2 regions of the Aquariibacter lacus genome follow, and region 1 is predicted to be linked to the other one. Evidence: riboswitches for the same ligand, from Rfam matches in the RefSeq annotation. Region 1 holds a riboswitch; the other holds the start of a gene.
The links. A riboswitch is a leader RNA that binds a small molecule or an ion and turns the genes downstream of it on or off. The one in region 1 is predicted to bind S-adenosylhomocysteine.

Region 2: it holds a riboswitch for S-adenosylhomocysteine, as region 1 does, so the genes downstream of both, ahcY (adenosylhomocysteinase) here and metH (methionine synthase) in region 1, are expected to answer to the same signal.

The regions. Positions count from the first base shown of each region.
Region 1 is NZ_JAERRA010000001.1:270,302-274,505, reverse strand. Features, by position in the region: gene JI742_RS01275 (BTH_I0359 family protein) at 1-171, shown strand, start outside; gene JI742_RS01270 (homocysteine S-methyltransferase family protein) at 238-1,308, shown strand; gene JI742_RS01265 (hypothetical protein) at 1,354-1,929, opposite strand; S-adenosyl-L-homocysteine riboswitch at 2,018-2,146, shown strand; gene metH (methionine synthase) at 2,251-4,204, shown strand, end outside.
Region 2 is NZ_JAERRA010000001.1:618,094-622,297, forward strand. Features, by position in the region: gene JI742_RS02835 (sensor histidine kinase) at 1-197, opposite strand, end outside; gene JI742_RS02840 (PhoH family protein) at 268-1,230, shown strand; gene ybeY (rRNA maturation RNase YbeY) at 1,256-1,732, shown strand; S-adenosyl-L-homocysteine riboswitch at 1,833-1,924, shown strand; gene ahcY (adenosylhomocysteinase) at 2,010-3,446, shown strand; gene JI742_RS02855 (TlyA family RNA methyltransferase) at 3,614-4,204, shown strand, end outside.

The DNA of each region.
Region 1 (4,204 bases):
GAGATCCTCGACAAGACGGCCGGCCGCGACCTCTTTCTGGAGGGCGCCCTGGCCGAAAGCTTCCGCGAAGGCGCGCTGGCCCTGGCCGCCTCCGAACCTGACGAAGAGGCCATCGAGGCCTACCTGGCCGGCTACAGCCACCTGCCCAGCCAGCCCCTGGTCCAGCACTGACCTTTCCACGAGGGGGGAAAGACTCAGGGTTGACCCGGGCGGGCTTTCTACAATCGTCGCATGGACATGCCCACCCCCCTCCCCATCGAACGCCGCCCCTACACCCGCGGGGCCGCGCTGGCCGAGCAGATGGCCAAGCGCATCGTCATCCTCGATGGTGCGATGGGCACCATGATCCAGCGCTACAAGCTGGGCGAGGCCGACTACCGCGGCGAGCGCTTCAAGGACCATCCCCGGGACCTGAAGGGCAACAACGAGCTGCTGGTCTTCACCCGGCCCGATGTGATCTCGGCCATCCATGAGGGCTACCTGGCCGCCGGGGCGGACCTGATCGAGACCAACACCTTCGGCGCGACCACCGTCGCCCAGGAGGACTACGACCTGGCCTCGGTCGCCCGCGAGATGAACGTGGCCGGTGCCCGCCTGGCCCGCGCCGCCTGCGACAAGTTCAGCACGCCGGACAAGCCGCGCTTCGTGGCCGGCGCCTTCGGCCCGACGCCCAAGACCGCCAGCATCAGCCCGGACGTGAACGATCCGGGCGCGCGCAATGTCGACTTCGAGACCCTGCGCGCGGCTTATTACGAGCAGGGCGAGGCCCTGCTGGAAGGCGGGGCCGATGTCTTCCTGGTCGAGACCATCTTCGACACGCTGAATGCCAAGGCCGCGATCTTCGCGATCGACGAATTGTTCGAGGCCACCGGCGAGCGCCTGCCCATCATCATCAGCGGCACGGTGACCGATGCCTCGGGCCGCATCCTCAGCGGCCAGACGGTGACGGCCTTCTGGCATTCGGTGCGTCATGCCCACCCCATCGCCATCGGCCTGAACTGCGCCCTGGGCGCCGCGCTGATGCGGCCCTACATCGAGGAGCTGCACAAGGCGGCGCCCGATGTCTACTTGTCCTGCTACCCGAACGCCGGCCTGCCCAACCCGATGAGCGACACCGGCTTCGACGAGACGCCGGAAGTCACGGGCCGCATGGTCGAGGGCTTCGCGCAGGCGGGCTTCCTCAACATCGCCGGCGGCTGCTGCGGCACCACGCCCGAGCACATCGCCGAGATTGCCAAGCGCGTGAGCGCCTACCGGCCGCGCGCCTTGCGCAGCGGCTGGCTCAGCAGCCTGCGCGAAGAGGCCTGAGTCTGGCGGCCGGGGCGGAAGCGCCCCGGCCCGCGCCGGGCGCGCTCAGGGCCTGTCGCGCAGGATGATTTCCACCGACGTCCCGTCGGTGGGGGGCAGCATGCGGAGGCGACTGGCCTCGACGCCGCGCCGCAACAGCGGCTCGCGCAGGGTGGCGCCGCGCTGGGCGGCCTGGGCGGCGGCGGCCATCCCTTGCAGGCCCGGGTCGACCAGGGGCCGCAGGCCGATCTCGCAGTGCGCCGCATACGGCTTGAAGCCGATGGCGACCTGCTCCAGCACCGCCTCCAGGGGCCGCAGCGCGGCCGCCTGGCCGCTTGCATGGGCAAAGCGCTCGGGCACGCGCAGGCGCAGCTCGCGCCCCACCGTTTCCACCGTCACCGGCGTGGCGGCCAGCACGTCGACCAGGCGCCGCCGCTGGGCGGCGAGGGCGGGCGAGAGGCCGCCGCGCCGTTCGCGCTCGCGCTCGCTGGTCGAGCCACGCGGTGCCGGGCGCTCCGGCGGGATCGCACAGGACGCCAGCAGCAGGCCCAGGGCGGCCAGCGCGAGGCGGCGCCTGGCTTCGCGGGCCGGCGCTCGGGTGGATCGGACGGATCGGGCGGGAGGGTGGGGCAGCTTCGGCATGGCCCGATTGCACCCCGGGCGCGCGATGCGGGCAAGCGCCCTTGTCGGCAGTCAGCTAGCACGGCACGCGGATCGATAGAATCCGGCCCGTCCCGAGGAGCGCTGCGACCGCGCCCCGCCCGGCATCTACCGGGGGTGTGGCCAGGCTCGGGGCCGTGGTGATCGGCCGTTCCCGCCCGGGGCGGCGGCTCCCAGAAGACAACGGCGCTCACCCCCGCCTGCACGGGCGCGCCGGGTGAGCCGGCCCCCGCTGCAGCTTTCGATCGTGACCCGCCGCAGCCCGCCATGTCCGACGCCGTGCAGACCCCTTCCGTCCCCCCGATGCGCCTGTCCGGCCTGGAGCCGGTGGCCCTCGACCGCGGCGCGCTCTTCGTCAACATCGGCGAGCGCACCAATGTGACCGGCTCCAAGGCCTTTGCCCGGATGATCCTGGAGGGTCGCTACGAAGATGCCCTGGCTGTCGCCCGCCAGCAGGTGGAGAACGGCGCCCAGGTCATCGACATCAACATGGACGAGGCCATGCTGGACAGCCAGGCCGCCATGGTGCGCTTCCTGAACCTGATCGCCGGCGAGCCCGAGATCGCCAAGGTGCCGATCATGATCGACAGCTCCAAGTGGAGCGTGATCGAGGCCGGCCTGCGCTGCATCCAGGGCAAGGGCATCGTCAACTCGATCAGCCTGAAGGAGGGCGAGGCCGAGTTCAAGCGCCAGGCCACCCTGGTCAAGCGCTACGGCGCGGCCACCGTGGTGATGGCCTTCGACGAGCAGGGCCAGGCCGACACCTTCGCGCGCAAGACCGAGATCTGCGCCCGGGCCTACCGCATCCTGGTCGACGAGGTCGGCTTCCCGCCCGAGGACATCGTCTTCGACCCCAACATCTTCGCCATCGCCACCGGCATCGAGGAGCACGACAACTACGCGGTCGACTTCATCAACGCCACCCGCTGGATCAAGCAGAACCTGCCGGGTGCGAAGGTGAGCGGCGGCGTGTCGAATGTGAGTTTCAGCTTCCGCGGCAACGACCCGGTGCGCGAGGCCATCCACACCGTCTTCCTGTACCACGCGATCCAGGCCGGCATGGACATGGGCATCGTCAATGCCGGCATGGTCGGCGTCTACGACGACCTCGATGCCGAGCTGCGCGAGCGGGTGGAGGACGTGGTGCTCAACCGGCGCAAGGATGCGGGCGAGCGCCTGATCGAGATCGCCGACCGCGCCAAGAGCGCCGGCAAGGACGACAGCGCCCGCAATGCCTGGCGTGCGCTGCCGATCGAGGAGCGCCTCTCCCACGCCCTGGTGCACGGCATCAACGAGTTCATCGTCGAGGACACCGAGACGATGTGGCAGCAGATCGCCGCCGGCGGCGGCCGGCCGCTGCACGTGATCGAAGGCCCGCTGATGGCCGGCATGAATGTGGTCGGCGACCTCTTCGGCCAGGGCAAGATGTTCCTGCCGCAGGTGGTCAAGAGCGCGCGGGTGATGAAGCAGGCGGTGGCCCATTTGCTGCCCTACATCGAGGCCGAGAAGAAGGCCCTGATCGATGCCGGTGGCGAGGCCAAGCCCAAGGGCAAGATCGTCATCGCCACCGTCAAGGGCGATGTGCACGACATCGGCAAGAACATCGTCACGGTGGTCTTGCAGTGCAACAACTTCGAGGTCGTGAACATGGGGGTCATGGTCCCCTGCCAGGACATCCTCAAGAAGGCCAAGGAAGAGGGCGCGGACATCATCGGCCTGTCCGGCCTGATCACGCCCAGCCTGGAGGAAATGCAGCATGTGGCCGCCGAGATGGAGCGCGACGACTGGTTCCGCACGCGCGGCACGCCGCTGCTGATCGGCGGCGCGACCTGCAGCCGCGTGCACACCGCGGTGAAGATCGCGCCCAAGTACACCGGCCCGGTGGTCTACGTGCCCGATGCCTCGCGCAGCGTGGGCGTCTGCGCCGAGCTGCTGAGCGATGAGCGCGCCAAGGCCTACATCGCCGAGCTGCACCGCGACTACGACAAGGTGCGCGAGCAGCATGCCAACAAGAAGGCCACGCCGATGGTGACACTGGCCCAGGCGCGGGCCAACAAGACGCCGATCGACTGGTCGGCCTGGCAGCCGACGGTGCCGAGCTTCCTAGGCCGCCGCGTCTTCCGCAATGTCGACCTGAACGAGCTGGCCGCCTGCATCGACTGGGGCCCCTTCTTCCAGACCTGGGACCTGGCCGGGCCCTTCCCGGCCATCCTCAAGGACGAGATCGTCGGCGCCGAGGCGCAGCGCGTCTTCAGCG
Region 2 (4,204 bases), 350 kb from region 1:
TGCCGGGGCACCGTCGTCGTCTCGGCCGCGCGCAGCACGATCAGCGGCTTCTTGACGGCCGCGAGGGAGACACCGGCCCGCCCGCCCCCCGCATGCGCCGCGCCCTGCATCAGCAGGGCAAGCACCATGGCGACCAGCAAGCAGCCCGCAGCCAACCAGCCGACACGGGCAGGGCGGGCGGGGGGCGGCACGGGCATACGGGCATTGTGCCCAGCGCAGGGGGCCGCGCCCGCCGACAATCGGCCGCCGCCCTCGCCCGAACCTGCCGTGATCCTGCGCCACGCCTTCATCCCCCCGGACAACACCCGGCTGGCCCACCTCTGCGGCCCGCTCGACGAGCACCTGCGCCGCATCGAGTCCGCGCTGGGTGTGCGGATCAGCCGCCGCAACGAGAGCTTCCGGGTCGAGGGGCCGCGCGGCGCGGCCGAGTCGGCGGTGGCCTTGCTGCAAAGCTTCTACCCGCGCGCGGCCCGGCCCATCCCGCCGGAGATGCTGCAACTCGCCCTGGTCTCGGCCCAGCGTGGCGAGACCACGCCCGATCCGGCCGAGGATCCGGAGGCCCTGGTGCTGCGCACCCGCCGCAGCGACCTGGCCGGCCGCACGCCCAACCAGATCCTCTACTTGCGCAACATCCTTGCGCACGACCTCAGCTTCGGCATCGGCCCGGCCGGCACCGGCAAGACCTTCCTGGCCGTGGCCTGCGCCGTCGATGCGCTGGAGCGCAACCAGGTCCAGCGCATCGTGCTGACCCGCCCGGCCGTCGAGGCCGGCGAGCGCCTGGGCTTCCTGCCCGGCGACTTGGCGCAGAAGGTCGATCCCTACCTGCGCCCGCTCTATGACGCGCTCTACGACCTGATGGGCTTCGACCGGGTGAGCAAGGCCTTCGAGAAGGGCACGATCGAGATCGCGCCGCTGGCTTTCATGCGCGGCCGCACGCTCAACCATGCCTTTGTCCTCCTTGACGAGGCGCAGAACACCACGCCCGAGCAGATGAAGATGTTCCTGACCCGGCTGGGCTTCGGCAGCAAGGCCGTGGTCACCGGCGATGTCAGCCAGATCGACCTGCCCAAGGGCACCGAAAGCGGCTTGATCGAGGCCGAACGCGTGCTGCGCCGCGTGCGCGGCCTGGCCTTCACGCGCTTCGGCTCGGCCGATGTGGTGCGCCATCCGCTGGTGGCGCGCATCGTCGAGGCCTACGAATCCGACGGCCGGCTCGGCCCGGCCGTTTGAGCCCTGCTGTGTGAGCCCCGCCGCCATGCCCCGCCCGCCCGCCCGCCCGTCGCTGCAACTCTCGCTGCAATTCGCCGATGCCCGCCACCGCGCCCTGCTGCCGCGCCATCTGGTGCAGCGCTGCCTGCGTGCGGCGCTGGAGGCGCCCGCCGCGCTGACCGTGCGCATCGTCGGTGCCGAGGAAGGCCAGGCCCTGAACCGCGACTACCGCGGCAAGGATTACGCGACCAATGTGCTGACCTTCGCCTACGGCGAGGACGAGACCGACCCGGACGGCCCGCCGCTGAGCGCCGACCTGATCCTTTGCGCGCCGGTCGTCGAGGCCGAGGCCGAGGCCGCCGGCCGGCCGCTCGTCGCGCATTACGCGCACCTGCTGGTCCACGGCGCCCTGCATGCCCAGGGCTGGGACCATGAACTGGAAGACGAGGCCGAGGCCATGGAGGCGCGCGAATCGGCCCTGCTCACCGCCCTGGGCTGGCCCGACCCCTACGCCGCACGCTGAGCCGCGGCCCCGGCCGTGCAAGCTGACACGAACCGCGGGCCGCTGCGCAGGGACATTCGGGATTTCACCCGGGCGGGCGCCGAGGCCCCTAGAATCCGTCTCGTTCGAGGAGCGTTGCAACCGTCCCCCCGCCCCCCGGGTGGCTGACGGCCAGGCTCGAACCCTTCTTCAAGGCAACGGCGCTCACCCGCAGACCCCTGCCTGGTGAGCGTCGAACCCCGCGTCCTGCGGGTGGGCCTTCCGGGTGGCTGTCGCGGTGAATCCCACCGGAGCTCCCATGAACGCACCCGTCAATACCGCCATCCTCCAAAAGGATTTCCACGTCGCCGACCTGTCGCTGGCCGACTGGGGCCGCAAGGAAATCAAGATCGCCGAGACCGAAATGCCCGGTCTGATGGCCATCCGCGAAGAGTTCGCGAAGAGCCAGCCGCTCAAGGGCGCGCGCATCACCGGCTCGCTGCACATGACCATCCAGACCGCCGTGCTGGTCGAGACCCTGCAGGCCCTGGGCGCCCAGGTTCGCTGGGCCTCGTGCAACATCTTCTCGACCCAGGACCATGCCGCTGCCGCGCTGGTCGCCGCCGGCACCCCGGTCTTCGCCTACAAGGGCGAGACCCTGGCCGACTACTGGGACTACACCCATCGCATCTTCGAATTCGGCGCCGCCGGCACCGAAGGCGAAGGCCCGAACATGATCCTGGACGACGGCGGCGACGCGACGCTGCTGATGCACCTGGGCAAGAAGGCCGAGAAGGACCTGTCGGTGCTGGACAACCCGGGCAGCGAGGAAGAGGTCTGCCTCTTCACCGCCATCAAGGCCAAGCTGGCGCAGGACGCGACCTGGTACAGCCGCAAGAGCGCCCAGATCCTCGGCGTGACCGAGGAGACCACCACCGGCGTGCTGCGTCTCAACGAGATGTCGGCCAAGGGCACGCTGATGTTCCGCGCCATCAACGTCAACGACAGCGTCACCAAGAGCAAGTTCGACAACCTCTACGGCTGCCGCGAATCGCTGGTCGACTCGATCAAGCGCGCCACCGACGTGATGATCGCCGGCAAGATCGCCGTGGTCGCCGGCTACGGCGATGTGGGCAAGGGCTCGGCCCAGGCCCTGCGCGCGCTGAGCGCCCAGGTCTGGGTGACCGAGATCGACCCCATCAATGCCCTGCAGGCCGCGATGGAAGGCTACAAGGTCGTGACCATGGAGTACGCCGCCGACAAGGCCGACATCTTCGTGACCGCCACCGGCAACAAGAGCGTGCTGCGCTACGAGCACATGGCCGCCATGAAGGATGAGGCCATCGTCTGCAACATCGGCCACTTCGACAACGAGATCGACGTGGTCTCGCTCGAAGGCCTGGTCTGGGACGAGATCAAGCCGCAGGTCGACCACATCACCTTCCCGGACGGCAAGAAGATCACCCTGCTGGCCAAGGGCCGCCTGGTCAACCTGGGCTGCGCCACCGGCCACCCCAGCTTCGTGATGTCGTCGAGCTTCGCGAACCAGACGATCGCCCAGATCGAGCTGTTCACCAAGCCCGAGGCCTACGAGGTGGGCAAGGTCTATGTGCTGCCCAAGCACCTCGACGAGAAGGTGGCCCGCCTGCACCTGAAGAAGGTCGGCGCGCAACTGACCGAGCTGACCGACGAGCAGGCCGCCTACATCGGCGTGAAGAAGGAAGGCCCGTACAAGGCCGACACGTACCGGTATTGAGCCCCCCCTACGGCCTTCGGCCGCCCCCTCAAGGGGGCGACGCGGGTGGACCGGCGGAGCCGGATCTACCGCTTCTGTCGGGGGCATGCAGGGGTCTGCGTGCTTTGTTGCCGGCGCCGAGGCGTTCGCTGGAACCGCGCTGAGGTCCGGGTCGTCCTTCATCTGTCATGCCGCGAATTGATCAGTTGCTTGTGCAGCGCGGGCTGGCCCCGAGCCGTTCGGCTGCGCAGCGGCTGATCGAGCATGGCGCGGTGTGCTGGCGGATGGCGCCGGACCAGCCCTGGCAGCTTCCGCGCAAGGCCGGCGAGGCCTTGACGGAGGCCTGCGAGCTGCAAGTCACCGACGATGCCGAGACCCGCTGGGTTTCGCGCGGCGGGCTCAAGCTGGAATCTGCGCTGGCCTGCACCGGTCTCGACCCGGCCGGCTTGCAGGCACTGGACGTGGGCCAGAGCACCGGCGGCTTCAGCGAGCTGCTGCTGGCGCGCGGCGCGGCGCGGGTGGTCGGCTTCGATGTCGGCCACGGGCAGTTGCATCCGCGGCTGGCCGGGCATCCGCGATTGCTCGCGCTCGAAGGCCTGCATGTGCGGCAACTGGCCGGCTCGGCGCTGGCGGATGCGGCACCGGCCGGCGGCTTCGACCTGCTGGTCGGCGACCTGTCCTTCATCCCCATGAGCCGTGTGCTGCCCGATCTCGCGCCCTGGCTGCGGCCTGGCGGCCAGGCCCTGCTGCTGATCAAGCCGCAGTTCGAGCTGGGGCCC